DNA from 2 places in the Pseudoalteromonas sp. ECSMB14103 genome. Region 1 is predicted to be linked to the other one. Evidence: riboswitches for the same ligand, from Rfam matches in the RefSeq annotation. Region 1 holds a riboswitch; the other holds the start of a gene.
The links. A riboswitch is a leader RNA that binds a small molecule or an ion and turns the genes downstream of it on or off. The one in region 1 is predicted to bind lysine.
Positions count from the first base shown of each region.

Region 1 (12,766 bases):
AACCAGTATTAAATGTATCTACTTCTAATTCTTTATCTACCGACGCATGATAGTTAACAAGTACGTCAGCTTGGGCTGGATCTACTAATGTCATACCAAGGGTGTTTGTAAGCTCATTATTTACCGCAGTACGCACGCGTTTTTCCATTAAACCGTTAATTTGGTAGTTGTTGGTGTCTTTAGTTAAACTCGCGTTTTCTACCCAAGCAAATGTTTTAAAATTACTAAAGTTAGCTGATTTATCGTAATCCCAATCTGGGGTTTGAGTACAAGCGGTAAGTAGTGCTAGTGCTGCAACAATAAGTATATTTTTCATTACGTTTGCTCCAATAAAATGCATTACCTTAAAATAACACACCTTATATAAATGTGTATTATTAAAAGGTTCTAAAAATTAGTTTAGTGTGATGAACATGAATGACTAATTAATGCTAATTAGCCACTCAAAAATTTAATGCTCTACTTCTATCCAATCTTTTTCATCTACCCAGTTTTGTGCGCCATCTTTTACCGAACGAATCGGCACAATGTAGTCACAACTTATTTGCGGCTTAACTGAGGCAAATATTGGCACAAAGCCAAAGCTTAGTGCTGTTTCTATAATTGCTTTTTGGTTTTGCGGGTCAATGTCGGCCGCTTCATCAATATAAATAGGTATACGGTACAGGTTTTGTTCCTGATCGCTTAATAAGTAACGAATAAACAACATGCCACACAATAACTTAATAGTAATACGTGTGCCATTTGAGCCGGCTGAGTCTATTTTTTCAAAGTGTTCGGTTTCGCCAGCGCGGTTTACCACTTCAAAACGGATGTCAAATAAATCGGTAAGCGTTAAGCCTGCTTTGTCTGATGCAAGTTTTATTAGGTGATCTTTTGCTTCGTTTACCGCGCTTTCGCTGTAGGGTTCTTGGCTTAATAAATCAAGGGTGTCGCCTTGTTCAAACTGATGCGACGTGCTGATAATGGTATCAATACTATCAACCAGCATTTTGCGTGGTATTACGTTAATTTTAAACGCTTGAAGGTTAGAAATACGGTGCTGGCTTATGCCTTTATTAAAGCTGTTCATTTCGCGGCGAAGGCGGTCTAAGTCTTCACGCAAGCCCTTAATCGTGGCGGCTACTTCGGTCAGAGCTACACGGCCTTGGCGCTCAACCGCATCGCGTTCGTTATCAAGGTTATGAAATGCGCTAATTAACTTTTGGTATTTAGTAAATTCGTCGGTTTCGTTATCGAACTTAGTAATGCCTGCGTTATATACGTGCAAATAGGTATTACGCACGTTTATATCAAAGTTGCGAAGCTCTTGGCAGTCTTTATTAAAGTGATGTACTAAGTCACTTAGGTTATCAAAATCGACCGTTATATCAATCATGTACGGGGTCACTTTACCGCTGTATAAATCAAGCGTGTGATCAATTCGCTCACTTTTAACTTGGCGAAGGCGCTCGGTTTGGCGATTAATTTGTTCTTGCTTAGATTTAATTAACGAGCGTCTGTCTGCAATTGAGCCACTATTTTTTTGAATGTCTTGCAGGTAATCGTCAACTTGTTCGCGCTCTGCTAATAATTGCTCTTTTAGCATGGCTTGCGCGTCTACCGACTGCTGCATTACTTCAAATTGCTCTAAACGTTTTAGTGCTCCCTCAAGACTCATTAACTCGCCGTAAAGTGCGTCTTTTTCTTTTTGTTTATCGGCAACATTGGCTGCCACTTCGCGCTGTTGTTTAAACTCTTTTAACGCGTGTTCAAGCGCACTTAACTGCGCGGTTAATTGCTCTTTGTTTTCGCCGCTTTGCATTTGTACTGGCGAAAGCTTTTTAAGTTTAATACTTGCGCCTGGCAAAGTAAGCACACCGCCTTTAACGTTATCGCTTAATAATGATAAAAATTCCCCAAAGGCGTCTTCGTCATCAATGGTTATATCGCCATTAGTGGTGGTGGCAAACGAGAGTAGGTCGGGGTTTAAAATGCGTGATATTTCTTCCACTTCTTTAAGCGATAGGTCTTCGCGCATACGGGTGAACAAATTAAACTCAAGGTTTTTAAGCTGCAGTTTTAAGCTTTTAATTTGTTTTTGCGTTTCGCTAATGCGGTAATCAAGCGTGTGCAAGCTTTGCCCTTGTGCGCTGGTAATAGAGTGCGAAAGCGACTCGTAGTCTTGCTTAAGTTGGCCAAGGTTGGTTTTAATTGTGGCTTTATTTACCAGTTCAAACTCGCTTTTAAGGGCGCTGTAATCTAAAAACCATTGCTCAATTTGAGTTTGTTTGCGCTCTATATCGCGCGATTGCTGTACGTATAGGCTTTGTTTTTGCTCAAATTCGTGCTTTTCGTGTTCAATGTCTTCAAGTGCTATACCAAGTTCATTAAGCTGCTCTTCTTGGTAGGTGTCAAAGTCAATGAGTGCTTGGTCAATTTTAGGCGCGTACGCTGCTAATTTACCTTTAAGCACGGTTTGATTTTCAAGCATTGATTCAAGTGCGCTTATTGGCTCTTGCATTGATTCAAGCGCTTTTAATTCGCGCTTAGCCCGGTTTACTTTGTCAAACGAGCGACGCCATACTTCGTAAAAATCAACCTTTGAGTTTGACATATGGCGCTCAAACACTCGCAGCATAAAGCGTTTAACATCGCTTGCGCCCAATTTGTGTAAGTTAAGAATACGTCTAAAAATTTCTTTATAAATGGCGGAGTCTTGCACGTTATTAAGCGGGATCATTTTTAAATTAATGTCGCCGTCAAAGGGCGTTGCGCCGCCGGTAAGCAGGGCGTTTAGCTCTTGTGCTTTTAACTCAATAGGATTGTAATTAAGCGACTTTAAATGATTAAACAGCTTGGTAAATTTAATTATGGTATTACCTTGCGTGTACTGTTCTAAATCGAGCTTGCCCTGATAACAAAAGTACTGGTGCGCGTAACCGGCTATTTTACCCAGACCCGCTACACCAATAACCACCGAGCCATGAGGGAGGTTGGCTTCTAGTAAAATGTACGACTGATCCGATGAAAAATAAAACTTACGGGTTTCATCTAAATCGTGCCCGTCCCATTCGGTAAGGCGTAAATCGTTTATAAGCGGAAATTGCAGGGCGTTAATAACCGAGCTTTTACCGGTATTATTTGGCGCACAAATAGAGCTGCTTTTATCAAGCGGGATCACACACTTTGCATAACCTGCGGTATTAAGTAGGGCGAGTTTACTCAGTCCGTATAAGTTGTTCATTGCTCGTCCTCCGTCATGTAGGTTTCTTCGTTTACTTCCATTAATGCATCAATGTAGCGGTGAATAGGTGCTTGTAGCATAAAGCCGCCTTCTACTTCACGGGCAAGGCCTAAACGAACCATACGTAGGTAAACATCTTTTCGTAAATCTGAGCCCGAAAATATCTCAAGCTGATCAAACAAGTGCTTGTTTATTTGCACTAAGGTTTGCATCAGTTCTAAATCGTTTACTTCATCAAACAGGGCGCGCATTGGGTCTTTACCGGTATTGGCAAAGTGCTCAATTAAAATGTAAATAGTGAGTGCGATAGCGCGCGATATTTTACCCATATTTGGCGTACTTTCGTCGCTGGCAAAATAGTAAAAGCCACGGCTATCGTGTTTTAAATCATGGCCTAATGCGGTAAATAGTGCGCTGTAAGATTCAATGTGTTGGTCGAGTTCTTGCCACATTACGTTGTCTTGTTCGCAAATGTGGTAACCCGCAGTTAATTTTTTATTGATTGCTTGCAGGTGAGTGAGTTCTTCTAGGTTTATATGTGTCATGGTAATTACTTATCTGCCTCAGTATTAGGCTGAGTTGCTGAATCTGATGCCTGAGAATTAAATGGGTAAAGTGAAAAGTGTTGGCCGGCAATTTTAACTCGGGCTTTTTCATCGCTTTGGCTAATTTTAATGTCGCTATCACTGACTAATTTTTGATATAAAAAGAGCATTTCGTCGGCGTCTAAGTCGGGATAGCTTTCATCTAAAAACTGCAGCAGCGGCTGTGGTTTTTTACGTTTTTTGTTAAAGCGTTTAGCAAAGCTTGTTTTTACATCGTTGTAGTCAGGAATGTTAGGCGTTACAAATGCGGGTACATCTTGTTGTTCGGGAAGTTGATATTCTTCGTGTTCAAATTCTACCAAGCTTGCCATGTACGCGATAATATGGCGTTGTTGCCCAAGCGAATAACGCTGAGAGTCGGTTACAAAATTAGGTTGTACAGCGCTTAGCATGTTATCTACGCCATTTTTACGCACAAGGCCGAGCACTTTGGCCGCTTGGCGTGTAACTAAGTTATTTCGGCGTAGCTCTTCGCGCAGGGGCATGAGCATATCGGCACTTTTACGTAAACTCTCTCGGCCCATTAGGTTCATTTCGAGTATGCGAGTTCGTAGCTGTTCAAGCATACGTTTGTCGGTGTATGCTTTACCAGAGCGTTCAATAAATTCGATTTGTTTACTGATTTGCTGCTCTATTATTGTAAAGCAGGCATGAAAATCGCCCCTAATATCGACCATTTCAAGCATGGGCTCTATGTATTCATCAAAGGCTTCGATTACTGATTTGTAGCGTTTTTGTAGTGATTGCACCGCATTGTTTGATTTCGCTTGTTCAACAATATTTAAAATGGCGTTTTCGTTGTGCGCGTAAAGTTTCATTATTTTACGTACCCGATCATCCATAATACGGCTAAATCGGCGTAAATCGTCAAAGTCTTCCATGCTACCAGCGTTATCTAAACGATTACCTAAACGGGCAAGATCGTCTACTAACACGCTAATTTCTTGTGCTAAGCCCAAATGCTCTTCTTGCAGTAAAAAAGTAGCAAAGTCAGCAATTGCACGGTTAATTTCAAGCTGTGATGATTTAGCCAGTGGAATTAAAATATCTTGATTGAGCAAACGGTTTGTTTCTTTGTAAATGCGCTCGTTGTTCCACGTGGGTTGTTTTTGTTTTATCGCATTTTGCACGTCTTTTAGGCTAAAGTCGGCCATTTTAAAACGTTTAAATAATAGCTCTAAAACTGCCCAATGTTCGCTAAGGGTATTTAGTCGCTTTTTAGCTGGGATCATAAGGTGTTACAACATCCTAGTAATTTATTATTGAGAATTTAGAAGCGTCTCATTATTACGTATTCTAATTAATCTAGCCTGTATATGGTATTCGTTTTTAAGACTATTTAATAATAGTTTTTGTATAGCCGCAGTGCTAACATTCGCGCCGAAAATAGGCACGTCGAGAGGGACTTTACGTGTGTTCTTTAAAACAATATCAAAGGTTATTTAATACCCATGGTTTCCACGATTATTCTAACCCTGATAGCGATCGGATTTTTATTGATTGTTATAGAAGATATCATCCATGTAAATAAAGCTAAAACCACGCTTTTTTTTGGCACGCTTTGCTGGATCCTCCTGTTTATTTTCCCTTTGCATGGGCAAAGCCCAGAGCAAGTACAAGAACTCCTTAACGAAAATATTTTAGAGATAGCATCGCTGTGGTTGTTTTTAATGGCCGCCATGACCTTTGTTGCTTATTTAAATTCAAAAGGGTTTATCGAAAATATTGTGCACAGAGTAATGCCAACAAGTATTAGCGAACGCAAGCTGATGTTTTTGGTTGGGGTATTTGCCTTTTTGTTTTCGTCGGTTTCAGACAACGTAACGGCTACGTTAATATCGCTTGCTGTAGTTATGTCGTTAAAACTACCGCCTAAAAAGCTTATAAAATATGCCACACTTATTGTGTTTGGTGTTAACTCCGGTGGTGTGTCGTTAATTACCGGTGACGTAACAACCTTAATGATATTTTTAGATGGCAAGGTAACCATTGCTAACTTATTACTGCTTATTGCGCCAGCATTTATTAGCGTTATGCTGTTAGCAGCAATGCTAAGTATTGGCATGAAAGGGGATGTAACCTTTTCAAAATCTGGAAAAAAACGCATAGAAAAAACCGATATCACCATTGCAGTTATTTTTGTATCTACAGTTATAAGCATACTTGCGCTGAGTGTAATTTACAGTGTACCGCCTTTACTAACTTTTTTATGTGGTTTATCAATCATGTTTTTAGTGGCGCAATTTTTAATGCGCAAAAAAGACATAAACAAAAACATTATCGACTACGTACGCGACATAGAATACGACACCTTACTGTTTTTCGTCGGGGTTTTATTATTGGTAGGTGCATTAAAAGAGATTGGAATGCTAAGTAAGTTTACCGACCTTTACACCGTTATGGCGCCACAGTACGCTAACTACTTAATGGGTATTTTGTCGGCCGGGGTTGATAACGTACCGCTCACTGCTGCTTTACTAAAAGCTAATATAGTGATGAGCCAGCAAGATTGGTTATCGTTTACTTATGCAACCGGTGTTGGCGGGTCAATGCTAATTATTGGATCGGCTGCTGGTATTATTGCTATGAGTAAAGTAAAAGAGCTAACTTTTATGAGTTACTTACGTTTGTCGCTCTATTTGTTAGTAAGTTATACCGTGGGTTATGCGGGCGCGTATTACATGGGCGGGTTTGTTTAAGTTTTGCTTAACAAACCGCATTAAAACGCTTGACAGCTAGACGTCTAAACGTTAACTTTCAAACCCCACTTTATAGTGGGGTTTTGTTTTATTAGCCATTGGTTAATACAACATTCAGAAGAGGTGCGATACTTAGGTATTTAATGGTAGGTGACGAACGCCCATAACCATTAAAGAGGGAAGTACTCGCCGAGAAAACCAACGTTACGTCGATGTTGTTTTTCGGTTTATGGGGCTGAATCCTCAAAACTGTCACCAATCTAGGTGGAGAGCTTCTGGCAGTGGATTTACCTTCAAGCATTCACTTGCCAAGTTCTTCTTGTTTTATCGCGGTTTGGATACCGCAAAAGGAGACTAAATGACTACCCAATCAGTGCCGCAAACAGTATCGGACGTTAAATCAGATTACATCGTTGCCAAATTTGGCGGAACCAGTGTGGCTAACTTTGATGCGATGAGTCGTTGTAGCGAAATTATTGTTGCCGATAAAAGCGTGCGTATTGTCGCTGTGAGCGCCAGTGCCGGCGTAACTAATCATTTGGTTGCACTGTGTAAATCAAGCATTACCCCAGAGCTGCGCCAAGAACAAATTGACGGCGTGCTAGCCATTCAACAGGCTATTTTAGATGAGTTATCGCTTGATGCCGATTTAGCCGTAGGTTTTAACGAAACGTTAAAAGCATTCCAAACGCTAGCGCTTGAAACACTGACAACTGATCAGCAGCACGATGAGTTACTTAGCTTTGGTGAGCGTTTATCGTCGTATTTATTTGCGCAAGTGCTGCGTTTAAAAGGCTTAAATGCCGATCGCTTTGATGTACGCCAAGTACTTAAAACAGATAGTCAGTTTGGAAAAGCAACGCCAAATGTAAGCGCAACTGCACAAGCTGCTAAAGAATATTTGATCCCACTGTTAGATGACCAAGTTATTGTAACCCAAGGTTTTGTTGGCAGTGACGAATTTGGACAAACAACAACGCTTGGCCGTGGTGGGTCTGACTACAGTGCCGCTTTACTTGCTGAGGCAATAAACGCCAAAAGTGTACATATTTGGACTGATGTTGTGGGTATTTTTAGTACCGATCCGCGATTATGTGTAAAGGCATCTCCGATTGCTCGTTTAAGCTTTGATGAAGCTGCTGAAATGGCTACCTTTGGTGCAAATGTATTGCATCCAGCTACTATTTTACCTGCTAGCCGTAGTCATATTAATGTGTTTGTTGGTTCAAGCCGCGAGCCTGAACGTGGTGGTACGTGGATAGAGCGTGAAAAATCGCAGCAACCAGGAATTCGCGCGGTAACCCAACGTAAAAATCAAATTTTGCTCACCCTTAAAAGCCCTGAAATGCTATTGGCTAGTGGCTTTTTAGCCCGTGTATTTACTATTTTAAGCGAGTTTAATATATCGGTTGATTTGGTAACTACGTCTGAAATTAGTGTAGCAATAACGCTTGATAATGCGCCTAACGCGTCGCGCCCAGAGCTCGACCAAGCGTGTTTAGATAAGCTTGCTGAATTTTGCCATGTATCGGTTGAAAACAACTTAACACTAGTGGCACTTATTGGCTCTGAGATTCAACTTCGCCAACACGAAATGAACTTAATGCAGGTATTAAGTGATTTTAATATTCGCTTAATTTGTCATGGAGCAAGTAAGCACAACCTATGCTTTTTAGTCGAACAAAGTGAATCTGATAATGTGGTTCAGGCTATTCATAGCCGTTTGTTAGAAGTTTAACTAGCAATACCAATTCGCAATAATACTTAATCATTTTTAGGGGCTAAAGGTGTCGCTATCTGTGTTAAAAAATTCTCATTTAGAACAACTAAATAACGAATTTTTGCCTAGCTATCACCACGTTTATCTATCCTCAAAATAGATCACTTAATTTAGCGGATTGGTAGAAGCGAGACATCGGTTAACACAAAGCACCGCCAGTCGGTGCTTTTTTTATGCACTAAGGTTAAATCAAACGTCTCTGTTTGCGTGTTTACCACTTGGCTGCTTGCGGCCAAGCTTACTAAGGTTAATTCGTTAAATACGTTGGGGCTAAGTAATTTGGCAATAGGGCGACTAGTTGCTTTAGCTAATGACTCTTTTAATGTCCAAATTCTAAAAAAGGTATTGGCTTGGCTTTGCGTATTAGGTTGAGACGTAATTAATGTAACTTCGTCTGTGTGGTAAAAATGCTTGGCTAGTTTTTCAAACGGGCGCGTTAAGCTAATTTTTTCAAGGTCGAAGCCAAACGTCTCGCTTTCTAAATTTAAAGCAACCCCAACAAAACCATGAGAGTGCGATATACACGTATTAATAACGCACTCGTTAATATGCAGCTCTAATTTAGCTGTGGATTGGTTAAAACTTGTGTTAATGGCATTTAATGGCACATTTGAAAATTCAGGGTGGGTGGTTTTCACAAGCAATTTTAAAAGTAAGCGGCTTGCTACATATTCTTTTTTAGCTATTTGGTTTTTACGGCGGTTAATAACGGTTAATTCAAATTCGCTGAGTAAGCTCGCCAAGTTGTAATTAGCCAAACTAAGTGTATTAGCGTCGAACAACAAAACGGTACTTTTGCCTTTAGGTAAATTGGCAAAATCTGTTGGCGTTATGGTTAAGGCGTTATTAAAAAAATGTGCGGTCATATCAGCTCAAAAAGTAAAAAGTCGTTGTTATTGTGAGCAGTTAACGCGACAAACAAAGGCTGAATACAATTTTATTACTCAGCTGGCATTAAATATGGTTTAATTCACAACAATCAAAATAATAACAGATTTGTAGATGTATGGCACAAATGCGTGATGGGTTTCAAAGCCGACTTGGTTTTGTTTTAGCCGCTGCTGGCGCGGCAGTGGGTTTGGGTAATATTTGGGGGTTCCCTACACAAGCTGCTAATCATGGCGGTGGAGCATTTTTACTCGTCTATTTTCTGGTTATCTTTTTATTGGCATTACCGGCACTATATACCGAGCTGTATTTAGGCCATAACGCACAAGCAAACCCGGTAAAAGCGCTGGGTAACGCATGGCAAGATAGCAACCGTAAAATAGGTGCAGCTGCGGGCTATATTGGCCTTGCGGGCGCTGTAGTCATGTTGAGCTTTTATTCAATTGTGGCAGGGTGGATGCTGTCGTACGCAATTGAGCCTGTTACAACGTTTGTTGGTTTACACAGTGTGAGCGAGTTTTTACACAGTGACTCGCAAGCCCGTAATTTTGTATTTACACCATTAATGCTTATTTTAACGGCCTGCATTATTTTAAAGGGTGTTAAATCGGGTATTGAAACCTGGTCGCGCCGACTGATGCCTATGCTATTGGTGTTACTTGTTGCGCTAATTGCTTATATAGCCACCTTGGATGGCGCAAGCGAAGGTTTTGCAGCGTATTTAATGCCTAACTTTAGCCAAATACTCGATCCAAATTTAATTATTGCCGCTATGGGACAAGCGTTTTTTTCGTTGTCGTTAGGGGTGGGGTGTATGATGATTTACGGCTCGTATTTACAGCCTGATGCCAATTTGCCAAAACTAACGGCAAGCGTTGCATTACTTGATACGAGCGTTGCATTTTTAGCTGGTTTACTTATTATTCCGGCTATTTATGTTGCACAGCATAATGGCGTTGAGGTATTTAGTGGCGGTAAATTAATAGGTGAAGGGCAGCTTATATTTGCCATTTTACCTGAGTTATTTAATACCATGGGAGAAATAGGGTTACTGGTTGGTTTATTGTTTTTTGTTTTGATGTCGATAGCGTCTGTGACCTCGACTATTTCGTCTACTGAAATTCCGGTTGCGTTTTTAGTTGAAAACCACAATGTAAACCGCACTAAAGCCACGTGGTTGGTAAGCTTAGTGGTTTTAATATGTGCGAGTGCAATTATAGTAAACTTTGATTGGTTATTTGGTTTAGTTATTATGGTGTTTACTCAGTACCAACTTCCGTTAATGGGGTTATTTTACTTTATAACGGTTGGCTGGATGTTCAAACGAGGTAATAAGTTACACCAAGCTAGCACCGGCGCGCATTTTTGGTTTGCCCAGTATATTCGTTTTGTATGCCCAATATTAATGACCTTGGTGTTTGCAAACGTCGCGTTTGGTTAATGACTTAATGCAACGAGACTAAAAAGCCTCCGTCGGGGGCTTTTTGCATTTTAAAATGCTGATCGTGATATTTAAAATATTGATATAGCTTACTTACGCCTAGCTGCTTTTTTGTAATGTTGAATATTCGATGAAGATAGGTACCAACATCCACTGTTTCAGAGAGTCCAGTTTTTGCATGTTGTGTGTTCTCAACGGCTTCTTTCACCAGTGCTAAATGGTAGGTATCAACAGAGGCAATACTTTTATTTTTTACTTTGGGTATGGTGTTTTGTTTACCTAAAATATAAAAATCATCAAAATAGTGTTTAGCGCTCGCTGTATTATTACCAAACCCTATTACTTTTTTACCATTTCGTCTTAAAAAGTGTACTAGCGCCGCAAAGTCAGAATCAGATGACGCTATTGCAAAAGTGTCAATCGGCGAGACATACAATGACTCCATAACCCCGACAGTTAACGCAATATCGGCAGCATTACTTTTCGATTTTACAAGTTTTTCTTGGTACACCATTTCTATAGCAAAGCGCGAGCATATATTCACCCAAGGTTTTAGCTGTACAGCCCCAAAGTTGCCATATGCTTTTTTAACCTCAATATGTTCAAACTTAGCCATTATTTGCTCTATATATTTATGGCTTATATTTTCTGCATCTATGAATAACGCTGTTTTTTCCATTTAAACACCTGCTAAAAAAGCCATTAAATATAACTAATTGATACCACTGCAATGCATATTTTGGCAAGTGTAAATGGCTATAAATGTTAATTTTTAAAAACGGAGTTAGTAAGCGGTTTACCCTGTTCAACCTCAAGAGCATTTGTAATGGTGGTGTTTGCTATTTCGGTGAGCGCTTCTTGAGTAAAAAAGCCTTGATGCCCGGTGATCAGAACATTTTTAAAACCAACTAAACGGGAAAATATATCGTCTTGGTTTATTTCGTCGCTGTGGTTTTTAAAAAACAGTTCGGATTCTTGCTCGTATACATCTAGTCCTAAGTAACCTAGTTTTTGTGTTTTAAGTGCTTGTATGCAGGCTTTGCTGTCGAGTAATGCACCACGTGAGGTGTTGATAAGCATAACGCCGGGCTTCATTTTAGCGAAAGCATGTTCATCGATTAAATGATGGGTTTGATCGTTTAGTGGGCAATGCAGCGAAATAATATCGCTTTGGGTAAGTAACGTGTTTAGGTCGGTAATGGAGTAGTTACCCGGTATTGCATTTGGGTCGCACACTAAAACGTTTGCGCCAAATCCATTGAGTATATTACACAGTGCTAAGCCAATTTTTCCGCACCCAATAATGCCCACTGTTTTGTTGTGCAAGTTAAAGCCAAGTAACCCATTTAGATCAAAGTTGTCTTCGCGCACGCGGTTGTAAGCTTTATGTGTTTTTCGGCTCAGTGTAAGCATAAGCGCAATACAATGCTCAGCTACGGCTTCGGGACTGTATGCTGGTACACGCAAAACATGAATGTTATGTGCTTTTGCCGCATCTAAATCAACATTATTAAAACCGGCACAGCGCAGTAATATAGTATTTACACCTTGGGCTGCTAATAGCTTTATAACTTGAGCATTAACTGTATCGTTTACAAATACACACACTGCATTGTAATTGCTTGCTAACACCGCTGTTTGCTCGTTAAGCGATTGCTCAAAATAGGTTATTGCTAAGCTATTATGAGTTGCAATACTCTGTTCAAAAAAAGGTTTTTCGTACTTTTGCGCGCTAAAAAAAGCAATGTTCATGGTATGGCTCCAACAATTTGGTGCGTTTAAAATAGTAAACCTGTTTAAATTAAACTACGTTACTGCCATGTGCTCAAGTAGCGATTACTTTTTATTTATAACGCTGTGCGTCTATTTAAAGCAGACATAATGGGTGTTGCTTTTATGTCACTTGATTCAACGGCTTTCTGTAGGTGTGTTTCGATAACCTGTTTAAGTGTTTCAGGTTTAGTACGAGGTGCATAGCGTGCGACTAATTGCCCCTGTGAGTTAATTAAAAACTTTGTGAAATTCCATTTTACTGCACGGTTTTGTGAAATACCGCGGGTATGGCATTTTAAATAGCTAAATAAAGGGTGAGCGTCTGGGCCATTTACCATGACTTTACCAAATACT
Region 1 is NZ_JWGY01000007.1:65,859-78,624, reverse strand. Features, by position in the region: gene RF53_RS12475 (DUF4136 domain-containing protein) at 1-316, opposite strand, end outside; gene RF53_RS12470 (hypothetical protein) at 452-3,226, opposite strand; gene RF53_RS12465 (condensin complex protein MksE) at 3,223-3,771, opposite strand; gene RF53_RS12460 (hypothetical protein) at 3,777-5,063, opposite strand; gene nhaD (sodium:proton antiporter NhaD) at 5,283-6,530, shown strand; lysine riboswitch at 6,641-6,813, shown strand; gene lysC (lysine-sensitive aspartokinase 3) at 6,889-8,268, shown strand; gene RF53_RS12445 (4'-phosphopantetheinyl transferase family protein) at 8,421-9,176, opposite strand; gene RF53_RS12440 (sodium-dependent transporter) at 9,317-10,639, shown strand; gene RF53_RS12435 (NYN domain-containing protein) at 10,644-11,318, opposite strand; gene RF53_RS12430 (2-hydroxyacid dehydrogenase) at 11,405-12,391, opposite strand; gene RF53_RS12425 (glutathione peroxidase) at 12,487-12,766, opposite strand, start outside.

Region 2 (12,766 bases), on a different contig from region 1:
TTCACGAAATGGCGATGAAATCTCTGAGTTATAAATTTGCCAATAGGACTGCAGCGTAAAACCAAAATACAAGGCTTGGTCTTCGTCAGAAAATTCGTCAAACAAGGGAACCTTGATTGAAAGTTGATATTTTGCTTCTAAGTTATCGAGTGTATCACCATCTTGTTCATCGGTGAGCTCATCAAAACGGTCGAAAGGACGATCGTTAGGATGCGATACGTATGATAATGGCAATATGTAATTACGTTTGTGGGGGGTGATTACATTACGATTTTTTTTACCAACCTCTTCACGTGCTTGGCGTTTATCGAGTGCGGTCAGTTGTTTGTTTTCTTCCAGTGCAGAGCATTTTTTACGAAGCTCATCGAGTGTTTGCTTGCCATCGCCCCCAATTACTTCATTCAAAATACATTGCTTGACGAGTTCTATACTGCTGTCTTGCTCGTTTGTTTGTACTTCGTCTTGCGCAAATGCTGCGGTACTTAGTAAAGCTGAAAGGGTGATCCAGTGGCGCCAGCTCATTGTAATTCCTTGTGAGTATTGGGTAGGTTGTGATTTATTTTATTATAACGCTTTTTACATTAGGTACAGTGAACTTTTACTGAACTGTTTACATTACGTTAAAGGCGGTACTAACAGATCAAAAGAAAAGCGGCCAAAGCCGCTTTATCTAATGTACATTAACTTAGGAGATTAATGTACTCTCACGCAATGAGAAGGGTGAGCTATAGCTCAAATACGTTTGTAAAAAATTTATACAACTCAGTGCCTTGATTAACGCTTGCTGAGGCAAAGTGCAAAATAGCGATAGCATCGCAATCAAGAGTCAGCGTTTGTAATGGTTGTTCACTTAGATAGCGTTCCATACGTAAAATATGTGCGATGGGCTCGCCTGCTTTAATATGACTACCAAGTGGTGCTATATATTCAACCATGCCGCCAATAGGGGCGTAATAGGCAAAGTAGTCATCTAGGTTACACGCATAGCGAGTTATATTAGCTGGTTTATGCGGTGCATCTACTAATACGTTCTTTTGATTTAGGTAGCATAATATGCTCTTTGCATCGTTGAGTGCTTCTTTTAAATCTATTTTTTCTTGGCTACCTAGCTCAACTGTAAAGGCTTCTACCTGCACGTTGAACGAACGCCCTTGCGCGCTAAGTGCATTGCTTAAGTGCCACCATGGGCAAAAGCTAGCTTCATCCATAGCGCCATCAAAGTCGCTTGGGATCAGCAGTACATGTTCAATATTAAAATAACGAGCACTGTCTGTTGCATAGGTTGGGCAATATAAATGCTTACTTGAAATAGGGCCTGTGTGTAAATCGAGCACTATGTCGGCTTGGTGCGCAAGCTTTTGCAGGTTAAGCGCAATGCGTTTACCGGTATTGAGTAAATATGCAGAGCCGTTAAGTTTGGTGTCTATTTCATCAAGCAAGGCTTGTTTAAAGTTATCTTTTAAAGCTGCATCGTCGTACTGGCTATGATCTTTGGCAAACTGGGTGACTAAATCACTATTGTAGTGATACATACGGTTCCAGTTAGTGCCAGTAATAGGGTCGAATCGGCCAAGGGTAAACTCCCCTGATTTTTGATTGCAACCAATAGGGTTAGCATATGGTACTAAGGTAATGTCGCCTTTTAAATTGAGCTGTTTTAACTGCTCTAGCAGCTGAAAAATAACCGCGTTACCTTGTACCTCGGCGCCATGCATGTTGGCTTGAATATACACGCTTGGACCTGTGCCGTCGCCTTTTAAGCGATACACCGGAATAGTGAGAGGCAAGCCATTTGCTACTTCCCCTACTACAATGTTTTCTTGGCTAATGGGTGTTGTTATGCTCATGTTTATTACCTTAAGTAGTGACTGGCATCTTCTGCTTGGCGTACACAGGTGAGCTCGCCATTTTGTAACACGTATTCTGCAGCTAGTTCATGGCATAAAAAATAGGGCATGCTTTCGGTAAAACCATAGGCGCCACATTGGCTAAACACCAGCCAGTCTTGCTCGTTTAAATCGCTTGGTAGGGTATGCTCGCCTAAGCAATCAAGGGCAGTACATAATGGGCCATATAGGCTCATTGCTTGTTCTGGCGCCGTTGATTCGCGCAATAACGCCGCAGGAAAATCTTGGCTTGTAACAGCAGGACGCAATAAGTGGTTAATACCACCGGTTAAAATAACTTGCTGTTGGCCGTAGTTTTGTTTGCACTCTACTACGGGGTTAGCATAATGACCGCATTCGCCTACAGCGTAACGACCAAGCTCCATCCAAAGCTCGTCTACACCCGCCTCTTTTTTAATTTTAGCAAGCGCGGCTATAAGGCCATCCCATTCAAGTATTGTCTCGTTTTGTGTATAAGGAATACCTAAACCGCCCCCTAAATCGAGAATTTTAAGGTTTATATTTAAGTTATTAGCCAAGGTGGTAAGCGGTGCAATCATTTGCGACCACAGCTCGCTTAGCTTTTGCGTGCTAAGCATGTTGCCCCACTGAAAAATATGCAGGCCATCAAAATTAAGTGCTGGGTAATCGCCAGTATTGAGCGCTTGCCATTCATCGCAGCCAAGCCCAAACGGAGTTAGGCTGTCGCCGCCTAGTGGGTTTTTTTCACCTTCAGGCCAGCGTAGTTGCACACGCAATAAAACTTGCAGCTGCGTATTTTGCAGCTGCGCTTGTTGGTTTAACCAACGCACTTGATTGAGGCTTTCGGCAACAAAAATACGTACGCCGCGCTCGATAAAGTGTTTAATTTGTTTAGGGCTCTTTGCAGGTCCTGTGTTGAGCACGCGCTGCGAACTAATACCTTGTGCAAGGACTTGTTCAAGTTCACCTTTACTTGCTACGTCAAAGTTAAAGCCTGCGCTATCTAAGCTTTGAATAACCTTAGACAGAGGGTTCGCTTTTACTGCATACCAAAGTTTTACATCGGTTTGCGCAACTAAACGGGTAAGGTGTGCGTTTAGTTTATCTAAGTCGTAAACAAAAAAAGGGGTATCAAGTTGCTGAGTAAGCTTATTAACAGCGGTTTTGATTGGCGTGCTCAAAAAGCTCATTATCGTAAAACCTCTTCTAGCAATAATGATGCATCGCTTTGCTCGTCGCGGTATTTAACAATTAACGCACACGACATGCTTAAGCCTTGCTCTCGTGCCCATTCGTTAGATGCCGGGCGAGAGCCAGGTATTACAATTGCGTATTCTGGAATTGGCTCGCCTTTATCTAGCTGACGCTCGTTAACGCAGTCGTATACCGGAATGGTTGCAGATAAGCGCACGCCTGGTGCAAGTACCGCGCCTTTTTTAACCACTACGCCTTCAACAATGACACAACCTGCGCCAATAAACGCATCGTCCTCAACCACAACTGGGCTTGCCCCGATTGGCTCAAGTACACCGCCAAGTTGAACGGCTGCGCTCAAATGTACGTTTTTACCTACTTGTGCACACGAGCCCACTAACGCGTGGCTATCAACCATAGTGCCTTCGTCGATGTATGCACCAATATTTACGTACGCTGGTGGCATAATAATAGTGCCTTTAGCTACGTAGGCACCACGACGAACGCTTGAACCACCTGGTACCATACGCACGCCGTCGTCAGTGCTAAACTCTTGCGGTGCAAGGTTGTGCTTGTCAACAAACCCGCCTGCAAACTCGGTGTTAGTGCCATTTTTAAAGGCTTCTAAAATGCCTTGTTTTACTTCTACGTTAGCTTCCCATTGACCGCTTTCGTTTTGTGATGCTGCGCGTACTGCGCCCGATTCTAAATTATTAAGTAGTTCTAACCAGCTCATTATAAAAACCTGTATTTAATGCCAAGATAAAATGGTGTCGTTTGCAGTGGTAATGCAATCGGTTTGCGTTAACTCAAGATGCGTTAAAGGCGGGCGCAGCAACGGGCTACTTAAGCGGCCTTGTTGGTGCATTAGCACTTTAACGGGAATAGGGTTTGCTACAGCAAATAGGCTATCAATAGCGCGAGTCCACTGAGCAAATAAATTGGGGTGTTGGCCACTTAAGCTGCGTTTTACAAATTCGTGTGTTTGCAAAGGCCACGCGTTTGCCGCAACCGATACTAAGCCTTTTGCACCTGCTTGGGCAAAGTAGGGCATAAGTGCATCGTCGCCACTGTATAGCGCTAAATTAGGCGCGGCTTGTCGGTATGCTTCAAATTGGGTGATGTTGCCACTGGCTTCTTTCAAAGCCCACAGTTTTGGGTGCGCTTTTAAGTTTTCAATGGTTACGATAGGAATGCTTACACCGCTGCGCCCAGGTACGTTGTATAACATACACGGATGCGCGCTTTCGTTTAATAAGTTTTCGTACCAATGTGTTTGACCTACAGCCCCTGGTTTTGCATAAAGAGGCGAGCCTAATAAGTAGCTGTGAATAGGTAATTGGTTACAGTAGCTAACCCATTCTTTTTGTTGGGCCAAGTTACTACCACCAACAGCAACCATAAGCGGTACACTGGGTTTTAATTGGCACACATGCTCAACAATGCCTTGCTGCTCATTAAGCGTAAGGGCTAAGCCTTCACCTGTGCTACCGAGCAGTAAAATACCGTTGTGTGCTGCTTCTTGTTCGCTAACAAGTGTTGTGAGCGTGTCGTAGTCAACATTACCTTGTTGATCAAACGGCGTAACAAGCGCTGTCCACAGTGCGTAGTCGTCTAAATTGAAATTATTGATCATCTCTTACGAACCTATAAGGTGTTCGAGATATTAAAGGGGCTGTATGATGTGAGCCGCATTAACGTCGTTCGAACAGTATTCGAAGAGCGAATGGGCTTAAAATAATAGGGCGCACGGCCTTATTATTTAAGACCAGAAGCTCTCCACCAAACTAATAAGCTGTTTTAAAACAGCTATTGGTGACAGTCGCTAGGATTCAACCTAGTCGCCCGAAGTAATTGCTTCGCAAAAGCGTTTACCTCTCGGCGGTATTCCCCTGACGTATGCTCACTGGAGTTTGCGCTCCTAACATACGCTACCTGAATAACGCACCTCTTCTAGCCCTTTGTATTTTGTTTAACCGCAAAAGGTTTAACAAAATACAATTTAAATAGGGTAATTGCGGCGATTAAAACATTTTAGCCGTCTAGGTGTCAAGTTGCAGGATACAGATTAGTTCATCGAAAATGTGGGTGGTTACGTATTGGCTGCTTTTCTCGTAAACTAACCCTATGAGCAGCGAGGTATTTAATAAGTATGGAAAAATTTAGCGATATTTATAAGCGAGCAGTAGAGCGAAAAGGCTCTGAAAAAATGCTTAAGTTATTACTCGCAAAACCCTTATCTAAAAAAGCATTAAGCACGTTAAGTGACGACGATTGGCTTGAAGAATTTACCCGAAAAGTTTTTCAAAGTGGTTTTTACTGGTCGGTAATAAACAGCAAATGGCCGGGCTTTAGAGAGGTTTTTTGGGAATTCAGCGTTGATAAGCTATTAATGATGCCGCCCGATATGCTCGAGCAAAAAGCGAGTGATGAGCGTATTATTCGTAATTATAAAAAAGTGAAAACAATTCCTGAAAATGCCTACATGATCCACGAAATAGCACAGGAATATGGCAGTTTTAGCAAGTTTATTGCCCAGTGGCCAACAGATAATATTATTGGTTTATGGGCGCATTTAAAAAAACACGGTGCCCGATTAGGCGGTAATACAGGCCCTTATGCCTTAAGAGCACTTGGCAAAGACACTTTTTTACTTTCGCGAGATGTAGAGAGTTACCTAAGGGCACATAAAATTATTGATGGTGGGCTGCAAACTAAAAAATCACTCACTGCTGCGCAGGCATTTTTTAACGAAATGCAAAAGCAAAGTGGTTTAAGTATGCAAGAGCTAAGTTTAATTGTGGCCTATGGTGTGGGTGACAATCGCGTAGGTATACGTCAACAGTCAGGAAATTAACCATGAAACTAGTGCCGAGATACACAGACATAGCAGATAATTTCGCAATAGAAGATCAACCATCAAGCGTTGCAGCTCCGCAATTGCTTTTGTGGAACGAAGCGTTAGCAAAGCAGTTTAATATAGGTGTTGAGCCGCAGCTGCGTGCTAGTACCTTTGCAGGCAATGAATCACAGCAAATAAAGTCGGTAGCGCTTGGTTATTCTGGGCACCAGTTTGGTCACTTTTCGCCGCGCTTGGGTGATGGGCGAGCGCATTTGCTTGGTGCTATAAATGACGATAAAAACCAGCTGTGGGATATTCAATTAAAGGGCTCAGGCGCTACCCCGTATTCTAGAGGTGGCGATGGGCGATGTGCACTGGGCCCTGCTATTCGTGAATACGTAATGAGTGAAGCTATGCACGCATTAGGTATTCCCACTACTCGTTGTTTGGCTGTGGTTGGTACCGGCGAAGCGGTTTACCGTAATCCGCCTCAACCAGGGGCCGTTGTTACTCGCCTAGCAAGCAGCCATATTCGTGTTGGCTCGTTTCAATACTTAGCAACCCAAGGCGATACTGAGGGATTAAAAAAATTAGCTGATTTAGCAATTAAACGCCATTACCCTGAAATAACGAGTGAAGGCCCTGAGCGGTATATCGCTTTTTTGACAGCAGTCATTAGCAATCAAGTGAACTTGATTATTAATTGGATGCGCGTTGGGTTTGTTCATGGCGTTATGAACACCGATAACACGCTCGTAAGTGGCGAAACTATAGATTATGGCCCGTGTGCAATGATGGATAGCTTTGATTTTGACACCGTATTTAGCTCTATAGACAAGCAAGGCCGCTACGCTTTTGGTAATCAGCCAAATATGGCGAGTTGGAATTGTGCTCGCTTAGCTGAAAGCCTTATCCCATTAATTAGCGATGATGAAGAAAAAGCTGTGTCATTACTTACTCCAGTTATACATCATTTTTCAGAGCAATTTAATACTCAATTTACAGTAATGTGGAGCAAAAAATTAGGCCTGGCTGGTGCAAAAGAGGGCGACAAAGATCTTGTTTCTGAGCTACTAACATTATTGCAAGCACATCATCTTGATTACACCAATACTTTTGATGCACTGACGGAGTTTGTGAATGGCAATGCAACTATTCCAAAAGAATTAATTGAGTGGGCGAATAAGTGGCAAAGCCGAACAAGTAACGATAGCTACAAAACCATGCGAGCAGCCAATCCACGTATAATTCCGCGAAATCATATAATTGAAACAATATTAGCTGAATATAATGAGCTTGGTTCAAGTAAACTGATGAGCCGTTTTGTAAAAGTAGCTAATAAACCGTACCTGTTCAGCGATGATATGGCCGAATTTCAAGAGGTACCGGCAAATGATACCGACTATAAAACTTTTTGTGGTACTTAAGTGTTGTAAAAATAGATAAGTTAATGATTATAAATAACGATATTTTAGCACAGAGATGTTCATTGATTGAGCAAAGCAAATTCCGGTGTTACTATCTAAACATAAAGATAAGTTAGTTTCATTGTGAGCAAGAACAATTGATTGAGTTGTCTTTGTGTCTTCTGCAGATTATCGATTTATATGATCAACTAGTTGGTTTCTAGCTAGGTAAAGTTTTAAATTTCACCTAAACTGATTTGTTGGATATCGTTATATCGCATTGAAAAAAATTATAAACTTTATTTTTCGTTAAGTATTGATTAACAAAAGTTGAGTTAGTCTGTATAAAACTTAGTGAGCTAGTACTTAATTAGCCACAATTTATTAGTTGTTAAAATGGGAAGAAAACAATGAAATTAAAATCACTAACTATTGCAATTGCGTTAGCTGCAACTAGCGTATCTACTTTTGCTGCTGACAAGCAAGAAGGTTTCTATATTGGCGCATTTGGCGACTACTACGATGCGTCTTGGGAAAATATGAGCGCACAGGCTGGTCTTGACGTAAACGAGTCGACTGGCTTTGGTCTTGAAGCGGGTTACCGCTTCAGCGATTTTTGGAGTGCTCGTTTAGAGTATGCAGATCTTGATTTCAATGCATTCGACAAAGCCGCTGGTAACCGTAACAACATCGACGGTAGCCGTTTTGGTATTGATGCGCTTTACCATTTAGATGGCGGTCCTTTCTACGGTTTAGTTGGTATTAAATCAATGGACGTTGTTGATGACAACACGTTCTTAAATGCAGGTGTTGGTTACAGACACTTCATTACTGATAACTTATTCGCTAACGTTGAAACTGCTGTATATCAAGGTATTGATAAAGGTTACACAGATGTTGGCGCTAAATTAGGTATTAACTATTTCTTTGGACAAAACACTATGCCTGCTGAGCCGGTACAGCCTGCGCCAGAGGTTGTTGAAGTTATGGTTGAGCCAGTAGACAGCGACAATGACAATATTTTAGATGCTGATGACAAGTGTCCTAATACACCAATGACAGATGCTGTTGATGGTACTGGTTGTACTTTATATGAAGATAAAGAAGTAACTGTGAGCTTATTAGTAACGTTCCCTAACGACAAAGCTGCTGTATCACAGCGTTACTTAGACGACATCGATCAAGTTGCATCTTTCTTAAAAGATTACCCAGATACAACAGTGCTTTTAGAAGGTCATACTTCAGCAGTAGGTAAAGCGACTTACAACAAAATGCTATCTAAAAAGCGTGCTGATTCGGTAGCTAAGCAATTAATAGCTGACGGTATTGCATCTGACCGCATTACTACGGTAGGTTTAGGTGAAGAGCGCCTTAAAAATGAAGCTAACACAGCCGCTGCACACGCAGAGAATCGTCGTGTTGAAGCGCACATCAAAACAATCAAAACAGTAAAAGTTTTACGTTAATAGATTATTTTGATTATAAAACCCAGCTTATGCTGGGTTTTTTTATGGCCGCTATTTATGCTTGTCTACCTAAATAGTAATGATTATTACTTAACAAGTATTCATGGAAATAGAATTTCCCGTAACTACTATTCATGGTGTTTATAGTCGGTATAATCAGTTGTGTAACTGGATGGATTTTCATCTATCTATAAAAGCTTTATAATTACGCGTTAGAATACTATAAGTATTGGGTAACAAGTGCGCATGAAGCGCTACCGAATACTTTCACGTCACCAAGAGGGCAATATTGTGCTACAAGAATATCGTAAACACGTAGAAGAACGTGCCGCGTTAGGTATCGTACCAGCGCCATTAGATGCTCAGCAAACTGCTGATCTTATTGAATTAATAAAAAACCCACCGGCAGGTGAAGAAGAATTCATTTTAGATTTATTAATCAATCGTGTACCACCAGGTGTTGATGACGCTGCTTACATCAAAGCAGGCTTCCTAGCCGCTGTTGCTAAAGGTGAAGCGACTACTTCTCTTATCTCTAAAGAAAAAGCAGCTGAATTATTAGGAACAATGCTAGGCGGATACAATATCGCGCCAATGATTGACCTACTTGATGACGAATCATTAGCGCCAATCGTAGTAAAAGGCCTTTCAAACACATTACTTATGTTTGATGCTTTCTACGACGTAGAAGAAAAAGCCAAAGCAGGCAATGCGTTTGCTAAGCAAATTATCGAATCTTGGGCTGCAGCTGAATGGTTTACAAATAAGCCAGCAGTAGCTGAAAAAATCTCTGTTACTGTATTTAAAGTAACGGGTGAAACAAACACCGATGACTTATCACCTGCACCAGATGCATGGTCACGTCCTGATATCCCACTTCATGCTTTGGCAATGCTAAAAAATGAGCGTGATGGCATAAACCCAGATAAAGCAGGTGAAGTAGGTCCTATCGTACAGCTTGAAGAATTAAAAACTAAAGGCTTACCACTTGCTTATGTAGGTGACGTTGTAGGTACTGGTTCTTCTCGTAAGTCTGCTACTAACTCTGTGCTTTGGTTTATGGGTGATGATATCCCATTTGTACCAAACAAACGTGTTGGTGGTGTATGTTTAGGTAACAAAATAGCACCTATCTTCTTTAACACAATGGAAGATTCTGGCGCATTACCAATCGAATTAAATGTTGACGAGTTCAACATGGGTGATCAAATTGATATTTACCCATACGAAGGTGTTGTTAAACGCCATGGTACTGATGATGTTATCTCTACTTTCGAACTTAAATCAGATGTAATCCTTGATGAAGTTCGTGCTGGTGGTCGTATTCCACTTATCATTGGTCGTGGTTTAACAGACAAAGCACGTACATCTTTAGGTTTAGGTGCTACTGATGTATTTAAAGTACCAGCAGTGACTGAAGAGTCAGACAAAGGCTTTACACTAGCGCAAAAAATGGTTGGTAAAGCATGTAACGTAGCCGGTATTCGCCCAGGCCAATACTGTGAGCCTAAAATGACTACTGTAGGTTCGCAAGATACTACTGGTCCTATGACACGTGATGAACTTAAAGACTTAGCATGTTTAGGTTTCTCTGCAGATTTAACAATGCAGTCATTCTGTCATACCTCTGCTTACCCTAAACCAATTGACGTAAACACGCACCATACGCTTCCTGATTTCATCATGAACCGTGGCGGTGTTTCACTTCGCCCTGGTGACGGTGTAATTCACTCGTGGTTAAACCGTATGTTATTACCAGATACCGTAGGTACTGGTGGTGATTCACATACTCGTTTCCCATTAGGTATTTCGTTCCCAGCGGGTTCAGGTGCAGTAGCATTCGCAGCAGCAACAGGTGTTATGCCACTTGATATGCCTGAGTCTATTTTGGTTCGCTTTAAAGGTGAAATGCAGCCAGGTATCACATTACGTGATCTTGTTCATGCAATTCCTTACTACGGTATCAAAGAAGGCTTATTAACGGTTGAGAAGAAAGGTAAAATCAACGAATTCTCTGGCCGTGTACTAGAAATTGAAGGTGTTGAGCACTTAACTGTTGAGCAAGCATTTGAACTATCAGATGCATCAGCAGAACGTTCAGCTGCAGGTTGTACTGTTAAGCTTTCTAAAGAGTCTATCTCTGAGTACCTTGAGTCTAACATTGTTATGCTTAAGTGGATGATCTCTGAAGGTTACGGCGATGTTCGTACAATCGAGCGTCGTATTACTGCAATGCAAGATTGGTTAGCTAACCCAGAACTTATGGAAGCTGACGCGGATGCAGAATACAAGCACGTACTTGAAATCGACCTAGCTGATATTAAAGAGCCGGTACTTTGTGCACCGAATGACCCAGATGATGCGCGTTTACTATCTGACGTTACAGGCGAGAAAATCGATGAAGTATTTATCGGTTCTTGTATGACTAATATTGGTCACTTCCGTGCCGCAGGTAAATTATTAGATGGCTTTACTGGTCGTATTCCAACACAGCTTTGGGTTGCTCCACCAACGAAGATGGATAAAGACCAACTTACAGACGAAGGTTACTACGGTATCTTTGGTCGTGTTGGTGCACGTATTGAAACTCCAGGGTGTTCACTGTGTATGGGTAACCAAGCACGCGTTGCAGATAAAGCAACGGTTGTTTCTACCTCAACACGTAACTTCCCTAACCGTTTAGGTACAGGCGCAAACGTATTCTTAGCATCAGCAGAACTTGCTGCAGTGGCGGCAATTTTAGGTAAATTACCTACTCCGGCTGAGTACCAGGAATATGCAGCGAAAATCAATGCAACGGCAGCAGATACTTACCGTTACTTGAACTTCCACCGTATGCCTCAGTACACTAAAAAAGCAGACAACGTAATTATTCAGCAAGCTGTTTAATTTATAGAGTTTGAATAAAAAACCCGCTTCGGCGGGTTTTTTATTGTTTAAATATAATTTAGATTATTCATGCTTTAATAGCCTTATACTGAATTAAAATTAAGTATTTTTCACATTTAAGTTGGATAATAAAGCAATAATTCCTCGCTACATGCATTAAAATCTCTTTTAATATTCTCATTATTTTAGGCGAGATTTCATGACTGCATTAAACAACCAGAATTTACTGCAACTTCGTTTTATTAACCAAGCAAATATTGATTTGGTTAAGCCTTCTTTTGATAACCTACCTGCAAATCCATATGCAGATGGCGAATTTCGTAAGCGTCGTTATTCAGTAATTAAATTTCAAAATGGTGAGCTAAAATTGCAAGCTGCCAAAGCATTTGTTCAAGATGATTCGATTAATACGTTTCAAGGTAACGTTGAACGTACTTACGAAAATTTAGAGCAAAGCCTACTTGAATCAGATGGCATGAAAAGTATTGTCAGTGAGTTTTGCCAGCTTACCGGTATTGATGAAAATCGCGATATTGAAATACATCAATTTAGAATGTTAGCTATTGATAGCGATACGCCAGCAGCGCCTGAAGGCGTGCATCAAGACGGTTTTGATCATGTCTGTATATGCGGTGTTTCGCACGAAAACTTAGAAGGTGGCGAGTTACTTGTATACGAAAACAAACAAGCTGAGCCATGTTTTAAAATGGAAATTAAAGACGGCATGTTTGCGCTTATAAACGACCGTCAAGTGTGGCATAACGCCACACCAATGAACAAAGTTGATGCCAGCAAACCAGGTTACCTGGATTGCTTTGTACTTACGTCTTAAGGGATGAGCATGAATATAGCGCAATTACGTGAGCAGTTTCCGGCATTAATGCAAAGCGTTGATGGTAAATCGCCGATATTTTTAGACGGCCCTGGTGGCTCTCAAGTGCCGCAGTCAGTGCTTAATGCAATGTCTGCTTATTTAGGACACTATAATTCAAACCTCGGTGGCGCGTTTTTTTCAAGCGATAAAACTGTTGAGCTAATGGCAAATGCTCGCCAAGCCGCAGCAGATTTACTTAATGCGCCAAGTGCTCAAAATATTGTGTT
Region 2 is NZ_JWGY01000012.1:49,884-62,649, forward strand. Features, by position in the region: gene RF53_RS16450 (phospholipase A) at 1-522, opposite strand, end outside; gene RF53_RS16455 (succinylglutamate desuccinylase/aspartoacylase family protein) at 726-1,847, opposite strand; gene RF53_RS16460 (PLP-dependent decarboxylase) at 1,853-3,058, opposite strand; gene RF53_RS16465 (2,3,4,5-tetrahydropyridine-2,6-dicarboxylate N-succinyltransferase) at 3,058-3,798, opposite strand; gene dapA (4-hydroxy-tetrahydrodipicolinate synthase) at 3,814-4,698, opposite strand; lysine riboswitch at 4,827-5,023, opposite strand; gene RF53_RS16475 (DNA-3-methyladenine glycosylase I) at 5,215-5,919, shown strand; gene RF53_RS16480 (protein adenylyltransferase SelO) at 5,922-7,331, shown strand; gene RF53_RS16485 (OmpA family protein) at 7,721-8,776, shown strand; gene acnB (bifunctional aconitate hydratase 2/2-methylisocitrate dehydratase) at 9,068-11,665, shown strand; gene RF53_RS16495 (2OG-Fe dioxygenase family protein) at 11,865-12,497, shown strand; gene RF53_RS16500 (cysteine desulfurase-like protein) at 12,507-12,766, shown strand, end outside.
Region 2: another riboswitch for lysine. It lies ahead of dapA (4-hydroxy-tetrahydrodipicolinate synthase); the one in region 1 lies ahead of lysC (lysine-sensitive aspartokinase 3).